2 linked regions of the Desulfatitalea tepidiphila genome follow. Each later gene encodes a partner of the first gene's protein in a complex. Links are inferred from orthologs where the notes say so. Each region holds a gene or a part of one and is shown on either strand. Other genes may lie near its edges.

Region 1 (5,344 bases):
TCCAAGCCCAGCGCCAGAATGTTCTCTTTTGCCATGGCCATCTTCTTGGTGGTATCGATTTTGGTGCGGCCGGTTTTGATCATCGTGAAACCGCCCAGGTTGCGATACGCATCGACAAGAGCGTCGTTCAATTCGACATATTCATTCTCGATAATGCCGTCGGGGCCGACCAGAAAACCGAACACCCGGGACTCTCGATTGGCTCGTTTGGCTGCGTCATAAAGGCCGGCAATGACATTATGACCTCCAGGGGCGGGACCTCCCGAAAAAACGATACCGATTTTTCGAGGCCTCTCAAAGGAATCGTCGACAGAGGCTGCGCCAGCCTCCGCCATTGTGACGACTTGCACCTTATTATTTATGATGTCCGGCAGTTGCCGTCCTGCTTCCGGATCGATATCGAATCGATACGCATCGGTTTTCGAAACCTGCGTCGCCTCCCCCTCGAAGGCTTTGCAGACGGCGGGGCGAAAAGCCCTGCGCGCCTTCACCGAGGCGCTGTCCGGCGATGTGACGCGCTGGATCTCTGGACGGTCGAAAAGCGGATGAATATCGTCATAGGATGTATTGGACACGATAACCTCCCTGGCTCATGCAATAAGCGGTGAAAGGTTGGATGGAGATGGCCCGATATGGCCGGCACACCGAATATCTGTATTTAATACCGGCCGTTGCGTCGGTAAGTCAAGCTATTTGCTTATGACTCAGTAATTCTAACTGAACGCTATTCATTAAACCCGGCGTGGATGGAACAGGTGGCCGATGCCACACGCCAAGCGGTCAAGTGCCAGTAAAATGCAACTTCAATTGAATGGCGGCGACAACCACCAGATATAGTATGCCATATTCTCATTCAGCACCCTCCGTTGGGCTTTTCGCTTTACAAGAAAGGGCTGAATTGATATGAGACACCCATTACATCAGCCTGCCAGGCGGACCGAATAAATTCGCCCCTTATCGGAGATCCACTCCATGAAGATCAAAAAACTGGATATTGTCGGTTTCAAATCGTTTCAGGACAAGGCCAGTATTGCTTTTCCCCCCGGCATTACCGCCATCGTGGGGCCGAACGGGTGCGGCAAAAGCAACGTCATCGATGCCTTTCGCTGGGTCATGGGCGAACAAAGCGTCAAACAGCTGCGCGGCAAAAGCATGGAGGATATCATATTTTCAGGTGCCAACGGCAAACCGCCATTGAACATGGCGGAAGTGACGATGACCCTGACCAACGACAACGGCAACGCCCCTGAGGAATTCCGCGATTATGCCGAAATCAGCGTGACCCGACGGCTTTTCCGCTCCGGAGAAAGCGCCTACCTGATCAACAAACAGCCGTGCCGATTGAAAGACATCTATAACCTCTTTATGGGCAGCGGCGTGGGGACACGAACCTTTGCCATCATCCAGCAAGGCAATATCGGCGCGATCATAGACGCCGGTCCGGACGAAAGGCGTCTTTTTATCGAAGAGGCAGCCGGGGTGACGCGGTATAAATTCCGCAAAAACGAGGCGTTGAGAAAGGTTAAGGCCACAGAACAAAACCTGCTGCGGCTCAACGATATTATCTCAGAGGTCAATCGCCAAATGGCCGGGTTGCGTCGTCAGGCCAAAAAGGCGGAACGCTACAAACAGTATCAGGACCGGATTAAAGCCGTCGATACCCGATTGCTGCTTCACTATTTCGACGATTTCAACCAAAAGATTAACGAGGCCGAATCCTTTATCAAAGCACTGAAGGATGAAGACCTGGCACATGTTACGCAGTTGAAAAAAATCGATGCCGCCGTCGAGGACATCAAGCTCAAACGATGGCAGAAAAACCAGGAAATCTCCACCCAGAAAGCCAATCGGTTCGAAAGTCAGCGCAATATCGATCGCCTCGAGGCAGAAAGAGAGCATCTCAAAAACGAAGCCAATCGACTGATCGGTGAAATTGAGGCCATGGAGCAGGCCAGACAGGATCTGATGGCCAGATCGACCACCATTGGGACCGAAATCGGGCAGGTCGAAACGCAAAACCAGCGTTTGCAGGCCACTATCAGCGACATCAAGTCCAAGATAGACTCCGAGCGCACTGGTGCGCAACATCTTCAAGCGGAATTGAGCCGTCTGAACCAGATCGCGGAAGAGCACAAAAACAGCCTCATGAATCTGGTTGCCGAAGAAGCCCGCTATAAAAACATCTATCAAACCGTCACCAGCAACAAGGAAAACCTGAAGCGGCGCCTCAAGCGAATCGACGAGGAGGTGGCGCTGGCCGCTAAAAAAGTCGGCGCGACAGAAAGAGAGCAGGACGAAGCCCGAGCCCAGTTGGACGAAACCAAGGCGGTGATCGCCGACTATGAGGCCCAAATTACCAATTTGAAAGAGCAGCTCTCTGCCCATGCGGCGCAATTGGGCAACCAGGTGAAAAAGACCCAATCCCTTGAGCTGGAAAAAAATAAAACCCGAACGCAGTTGGCCGCCCTCAAGAAAATGGCCGCCAATTTCGAGTGGTACCGGGACGGCGTTAAAGCAGTCATGCAGGCACGACGATCCGAAAATGCTGAAAGCGGTCATGCAGCGGCTGCAGGTCAACAGCTCGAAGGCATCGTCGGCCTGATGGCCGACATTCTGGATCCGGCGCCTGGATACGAAACGGCGGTGGAAGCCGTATTGGGAGAAGCGCTGCAATATATTCTGGTGGAAAACCAGGAAGCGGGAACGGCGGCGATCGAGTACCTGCAACATAGCGCTGCCGGCCGCAGCGGCTTTATCCCCGTGTCGCGGATCAAGTCCGTGTCGTCCGATGGCGGGACAACGATCCCGACCGAACAGAGACTGCTCCATCACGTCACCGTCTCCAAAGAACACCGTCCCATCGCCGAAGCATTGCTGGGCCATGTGGCTGTCGCGCCCTCTCTGGCCGAGGCCCTGGCGCTGTTCAACCGCAACGGACGCGTGCAGAGTATCGTCACCCTGGACGGCAATGTCGTCTCACATCAAGGCATTCTCGTCGGCGGAAGCCAGGAGCAGTTGGCCGGTATTTTGTCCAAAAAGCAGGAGTTGAAGGAGTTGACCCGTCACGCCGAGCAGCTCGACCGGGAGCTTGCCGTCTGTCAGGACGATCTGCGTGAAATGGAAGCCAAGGTCAGGTCTCTTGAGTCCGATCTCCAACAGGCCATCGCAAATAAAAGCATTGCCGCCGAAGATGCCATGGCAGCGGAAAAACAGCTCTACCGCATCGGAGAAGATCTGAAAAATGCAAGGCGGCACCAGGAAATCGTTCTGCTGGAACAGGAGCAGCTGCTTGGCGAAGAAAGCGATCTGGACGAGGAGATCGGAAAATACAACCAAGCCCTTGCCAAAATCGAGGGGCAAGTCAAAGAAATAAACGACCGGACCGCTGAAAACACCCGCCAGATCAGCACGGTGGCCAGTCGCCTCGAATCCTTCAACCAAAAGGTCGTGGACTTCAAGCTGGAGCTCACCGCCTTGCAGGCAAAATACGAAAACGGCGCCCACACATTGCAGCGCCTGAGAGAGTTCGAACAGGACAGCAAGACCCGACTCGAGCAGCTGAACGTCGATATCTCTCAAAAGAGGGAGAAATACCAGGGGGCGCTCTCCAGGGAAGCATCTCATGAATCGACACTGAAAAGGCTGTATGGTGAGTTGAGGCAACTCGAAGAGGTGATGGCGACCAACGAGACCGAATACCACAGCATCGATGCAGCCCTCCAGGAAAGCGATGAAAAGCAGGCGGTGATTCAATCGGAACGTGAAAAAATATTAGGGAAGATGCGGCTTCTGGAGCTCGATTTGTCCGAAAAAAGGGTCATGCGGGACAACATTGGTGCCAAAGCGAACGAACGATATCATATGAGCATCGGGGAACTTCGCGTTCAAGTGGCACAACTGGCGGAAGTGCACATGACGCTCTCCGAAATGGAGCAGGAGGTGGAGCGGTTGCGCAGCCAGGTGGCCGGCATCGGCGATGTCAATCTGGGGGCGATCAAAGAGTATGAAGAGCTGACGCAGCGTTTCGATTTTCTCAGCACCCAGCGCGACGATCTGGTCAAGGCCATCGAGGACCTGCATAGGGTGATCCGCAAAATCAACCGCATCACCCAGGAACGTTTCATGGAGACCTATGAGCAGGTCAATGCCAAACTCAAAGAGGTTTTCCCGAGGCTTTTCGAGGGTGGTTCGGCCAGCCTGGAGCTGACAGATCCGGACAAGCCCCTGGAAACCGGTGTGGAGTACATGGTTCACCCGCCGGGGAAAAAACTGACACGGATGAGCCTGCTCTCCGGCGGTGAAAAGGCGCTATCCGCCATTGCCTTCATTTTTGCCATCTTTTTGATCCGCCCGACTTCTTTTTGTCTGCTGGATGAAATCGATGCACCTCTGGACGAAGCCAATGTCGTTCGCTTCAACAACCTGATGCGGGTGATCGGGCAGAAGTCACAAATCATCATGATCACCCACAATAAAAAGAGCATGGAATTCGCGGAGATGCTGTTCGGGGTCACCATGGAACAGAAAGGCATATCCAAGGTCGTATCCGTCAACTTGCAAGGCAAAGCGGCCTGAGGCTTCGCCCAAGGCTTCACCCAAATCTTCTATAGGTCAACCCATGGCATTCTGGTTTAAAAAGAAGAACAAACCCGACGCACCCGCCAAGGCGGAGTCGACTTCCGCCGACAAAGACGGCACTGCCCATGATTCCGGAATTGGACCCCCTGATGACACCGATGAAAGCGAGCCGCTCGATCCAAGCGCCCGGGCGATGGACGATGGTCGAAAGAAGCTGGAGAAATCGGCCCCGTCGTCAGAACGAACGACAGAAGAAAAATCAGGCTTTTTTTTACGCCTGAAAAGGGGCCTGACCAAAACCAGAGAAATTCTGACGACCGACATACAGGATATTTTCGCTGGGAAAAGGCAGATCGACGAGGAGATGCTCGAGGAGATCGAAGAACTCCTGATTACATCGGACATCGGCGTCCAGACCACCATGGCGCTGATGAACGACATTTCGCGCAAAGCCCACAAAATCGCAACGCCCGGCCAATTGAAAGAGACGATCAAGCAATCGATCCTTTCCCTGATGGAAAGCGCCGTGCCCCAGGCTTCCCGCGAACACCACGCCAAACCCCATGTCATCATGGTGGTGGGTGTCAATGGCGTGGGCAAAACCACCACCATCGGCAAATTGGCGTCGCGCGAGATACGCAAGGGTCAAAAGGTTCTCATCGCTGCCGCAGATACCTTCCGGGCGGCTGCGGTCGAACAGCTGGCGATATGGGCGGAACGCGCAGGGGCGGACTTCGTCAGGCATAAAGACAACGCCGATCCTGCC
Region 2 (4,163 bases), 1.0 Mb from region 1 along the record:
TCGGAAACAAACAACGTGTTTTGCCTGTCATGGAAGGAGACAAGATTGTCGGGGTGATTACCCGGACCGATCTGCTCAATATGCTGGTACAGCAACATCGCAGCGGTAAAGAACGGCATCAAGATACATTCCAGCAGGCATCCCAGCGGCATTCTCGAAACGTCGCCAATTTCATGCGGGAGCGACTGTCCCGTCGGGTCATTCAACTGCTGAAAGATATTGGACGAGTCGCCCAACAGTTAAACTATTCGGCTTATGTGGTCGGCGGCTTCGTCCGAGACCTATTTCTTTATCGTTCCAACGAGGACATCGACATTGTCGTCGAAGGCGATGGAATCGCTTTTGCGAAGGCGTTTGCCGATCAGAACAAAACGCGTATTCATGCGCACAAAGCTTTTGGTACGGCGGTGCTCATCTTTCCAGATGGATTTAAAATCGACGTGGCTACCGCCCGACTGGAATACTATCGCTCGCCGGCCGCTTTGCCTGATGTTGAGATGAGTTCGATCAAATTGGATCTGTTTCGGCGCGATTTTACGATTAACACCCTGGCGATACAGCTCACACCCGAAAAATTCGGCCAACTCATCGATTTTTTTTCGGCTCAGAAAGATCTAAAAAACAAAGCGATCCGGGTATTGCACAACCTGAGTTTCGTCGAGGACCCAACCCGGGTTTTCAGAGCGATCCGATTTGAGCAGCGTTTTGATTTCGCTATTGGAAAATTGACGGCGAGTCTGATTGAAAATGCCGTAAAAATGGATTTTTTTGAGCGCTTGAGCGGCCGCCGCGTGTTTACCGAAATTCGCTTGATCCTGGAAGAGGAAAACCCCATACCATCCCTGGTCAGGATGCAGGATTTCGACCTCCTTAAAGTCATCCATCCCACGATCGTCCTCGACAAAGAGCTTATCGACATGCTCAATGCTGTGGCGAGTGCCATTGCCTGGCACGATTTGCTATTCACCGGCAGCACCTATCTGCGATGGACCGTTTTTTTCATGGCGCTGATCCATTCATTTGACCAGGATGAATCGCAAAAGATTTGCAAGAGATTCGAACTGGCTCCGAAATATGAACGACTCGTCTGTAAAGACCGATTTGTTGCCCAAAATTGTCTGAACCAGATGGAAATGCGACTACCCGATACCGATAGCGACCTGTACCATCTCCTCAAGGGATTCAAAACAGAGTTGATTCTTTACATGATGGCCGTGACTGACATGAAACCCGTGAAGAAGGCGATTTCTCGATATTATAACCACCTGCGCAACATCGCACCCGCCGTCGGAGGAAAAGACCTCATCGACATGGGACTACGCCCCGGCCCCCTATTCAGCAAGATACTCGACAAGCTATTGGATGCGAAAATCAATAAGCAGGTTGAAACCCGCACCGATGAAATCGAATTTGTCAAACAGATCATCACAGATCACACGAATGTCCATTGAGGTGGCACCGATATCGACCAACTCATAAACAATTTTCTTGATTCCAACTCTTTGAAACAGTACAAAATTAAATTTTGATAAGTGTTCAAGCCCAGATGGATCCCCCGCTGTGGGTGGAAACGGACAACCATGGTCGAATCCGATTATAAAGTAAAACTTGAAAATGTCTTCGAAGGACCGATGGACCTTCTGGTGCATTTGATCAAGAAGAATGAAGTCGATATTTACGACATCCCGGTTGCCCTGATCACCGAACAATACTTGGCCCATCTGGAATGGATGCAGCTTTTGAATATCGATAATGTCGGTGACTTTCTGGTGATGGCCTCTACCCTTGCACAGATCAAATCACGCATGCTGCTTCCTTCTCACGGTTCCGAAGAGGAGGAGGAGGACCCACGCATGGAGATCGTCCGCCCTTTGGCGGAATATCTGCAAATCAAATCCGCAGCCGAAGAACTGGCCAACCGAAATATGCTCGGCGACAAAATTTTCACACGACGCACCAAGTCCGTTGATTTTCTCAAAGATGACCAGGATTTGATTCAAGTCGGACTCTTCGAGCTCATAGATGCATTCCAACGTATTCTCCAAAAGGTCTCAAAGGAGCATACGGTCGATCTATCGGCAGAAACGATCTCGGTAAAGGATCGCATGAACGCCATCATCACCGTTCTGGAAGAAAAAGGCTCTATTGCCTTTTTGGAGATGTTTCCCCAAGATCCCCGGAAAAGGGATATCATCGTTACCTTCCTGGCCCTTTTGGAGTTGATGAAGATGAGTTTGGTAAGGGTCGCGCAACACACTCAAAGTGGCACGATTCGAATCTTCTATCAATAGATCGAAGTATGGAACAACTCAAATACATTATCGAAAGCCTGTTGTTTGTCGCGGAAGATCCGCTCACCGTCGACAAATTGCGCACCATAATCGAAACGGCAGAGGCCAAAGACATACGAGATGCCTTGCAAGCGCTATCGCAAGAGTATGGACAACGTGGCGGTGGTTTTTGGTTGAGCGAAGTGGCCGGCGGCTGGCAAATGCGCTCCCGCCCCGAATACCACGAGTGGATCAAAAAAATGCTGCAACCGTCACCGCAGCGCTTGAGTAAAGCCGCGTTGGAAACCCTGGCCATAGTCGCTTACAAACAACCGATCATTCGTGCGGATATCGAATACATCAGGGGAGTGGACAGCGGCGGCGTGCTGCGCCAGCTGATGGAGCGTAAACTCATCCGTGTTCTGGGCAGAAAAGAGATTGCGGGGCGTCCCCTCATCTACGCCACGACCAAGCTTTTTCTCGAAATGTTTGATCTTAAAGATTTGAATGATTTACCCACTCCTGCCGAGCTTGCCGAGTTCGGGGCCAATTTGGATATTCCGCAAGCGGTCGATCTGCCTGAAGATAACCAGGAAGCGGATATGGAAGGGTCACTCGACGAAACCAAAAAAGGTCTTGACTTGGAAGAGCCGTAACCTTTATAACCTGCCATTATTGCGCCGACTGGAAAACACGTGACGATGTTGCGGTCTGCGCCGGAAAACGGGCGGTTAACTCAGCGGGAGAGTGCCACCTTCACACGGTGGAAGTCACTGGTTCAAATCCAGTACCGCCTACCAGCTATTCAATCGGTCAGCTACGCCGATTTTTCAATTTGAAAGCCGTACTATTTGGGTGCCAAAAGGTTACCAAAAAGAGTTCGGCTTTTTTTATTCACGGCTGGCTGCTTACAAGTGCGTCCGGCACAGATCACCCGTCAAGGACTTCGCGCACCTTTCGGGCCAGTTCGGGTACGGTAAACGGCTTGGAAAGAAAATTCACCCCTTCGTTCAGCACACCGTGATCGGCAATGACATCGGCCGTGTAGCCAGACATGAAAAGGCATTTGATGCCGGGTCTGATCTCCTCGATGCGCTGAGCCAGCTCACGGCCATTCATCACCGGCATGACCACATCGGTGAGCAGCAGGTCTATCTTTCCGGAAGAAGATTGCACCATGTCGACGGCCTGCCCGGGGGCTCGAGCGGCCATGACGGTGTAACCGCAATGGCTCAGAATCGCTTCCGCGACCTCCAGAATGCCCGGATCATCCTCCACGATCAACACCGTTTCCGAGCCTGTTAGTGTCGACTCCGGGGAAATCCCCGAATTGATTTTCTCCACTGGCACCTCGGTGGCTGGAAAATAGAGTTTGAATGTGGTTCCGCGGCCGATTTCGCTGGACACGTGGATAAACCCCTTGTTTTGCCTGACGATGCCGTACACCGTCGCCAGCCCCAGCCCCGTACCCCGCCCGACACCCTTGGTCGTGAAAAAAGGATCGAAAATCCGCTCCTGGGTTTGCCTATCCATGCCGCAGCCCGTATCGCTGACGGACAGCATCACATAGATGCCCGGCTTGAACCATAACCGTTTCTTTCGATACGATTCGTTGATTTCGACGCGTTTGGTCTCGATGGTCACTTTTCCGGTGCCATCGATGGCGTCCCTTGCGTTGACCATCAGGTTGGCCAGCAACTGATCTATTTGAGAAGGATCCAGCATCACCCGGCACCGTTCCGGGACGGGCACCCAGGTCAGCTCGATGTTTTCCCCGATGAGCCTGCGCAGCATGCCAAGCATCTTGGCGATCGTTTCGTTGATGTCCAGCACGACCGGTTTGATCGTCTGTTTCCTTGCGAATGCGAGCAACTGCCTGACCAAATCCGAGGA

Evidence for each region. The genes of interacting proteins can lie anywhere in the genome.
Region 2: the proteins of smc (region 1) and DFT_RS08735 are in contact, whole or in part, in a crystal structure (PDB 3ZGX), measured with the Bacillus subtilis proteins. The link is inferred for Desulfatitalea tepidiphila from one-to-one orthologs.

What each region holds. Positions count from the first base shown.
Region 1 is NZ_BCAG01000003.1:1,952,653-1,957,996, forward strand. Bases 597-4,775 are described here. They hold smc (chromosome segregation protein SMC), read left to right. Parts: upstream 597-972; coding sequence 973-4,575; downstream 4,576-4,775. Other genes in these bases: ftsY (signal recognition particle-docking protein FtsY), read left to right, coding at 4,619-4,775. Outside these bases: DFT_RS13370 (6-phosphofructokinase), read right to left, coding at 1-575; more of ftsY, read left to right, coding at 4,776-5,344. UniProt on the Bacillus subtilis protein: Required for chromosome condensation and partitioning.
Region 2 is NZ_BCAG01000003.1:936,379-940,541, reverse strand. Bases 438-3,435 are described here. They hold DFT_RS08735 (segregation and condensation protein A), read left to right. Parts: upstream 438-1,580; coding sequence 1,581-2,291; downstream 2,292-3,435. Other genes in these bases: DFT_RS08720 (hybrid sensor histidine kinase/response regulator), read right to left, coding at 3,201-3,435; scpB (SMC-Scp complex subunit ScpB), read left to right, coding at 2,300-2,926; DFT_RS08740 (CBS domain-containing protein), read left to right, coding at 438-1,451. Also shown: more of DFT_RS08740, read left to right, coding at 1-437; more of DFT_RS08720, read right to left, coding at 3,436-4,163. UniProt on the Bacillus subtilis protein: Participates in chromosomal partition during cell division. May act via the formation of a condensin-like complex containing Smc and ScpB that pull DNA away from mid-cell into both cell halves.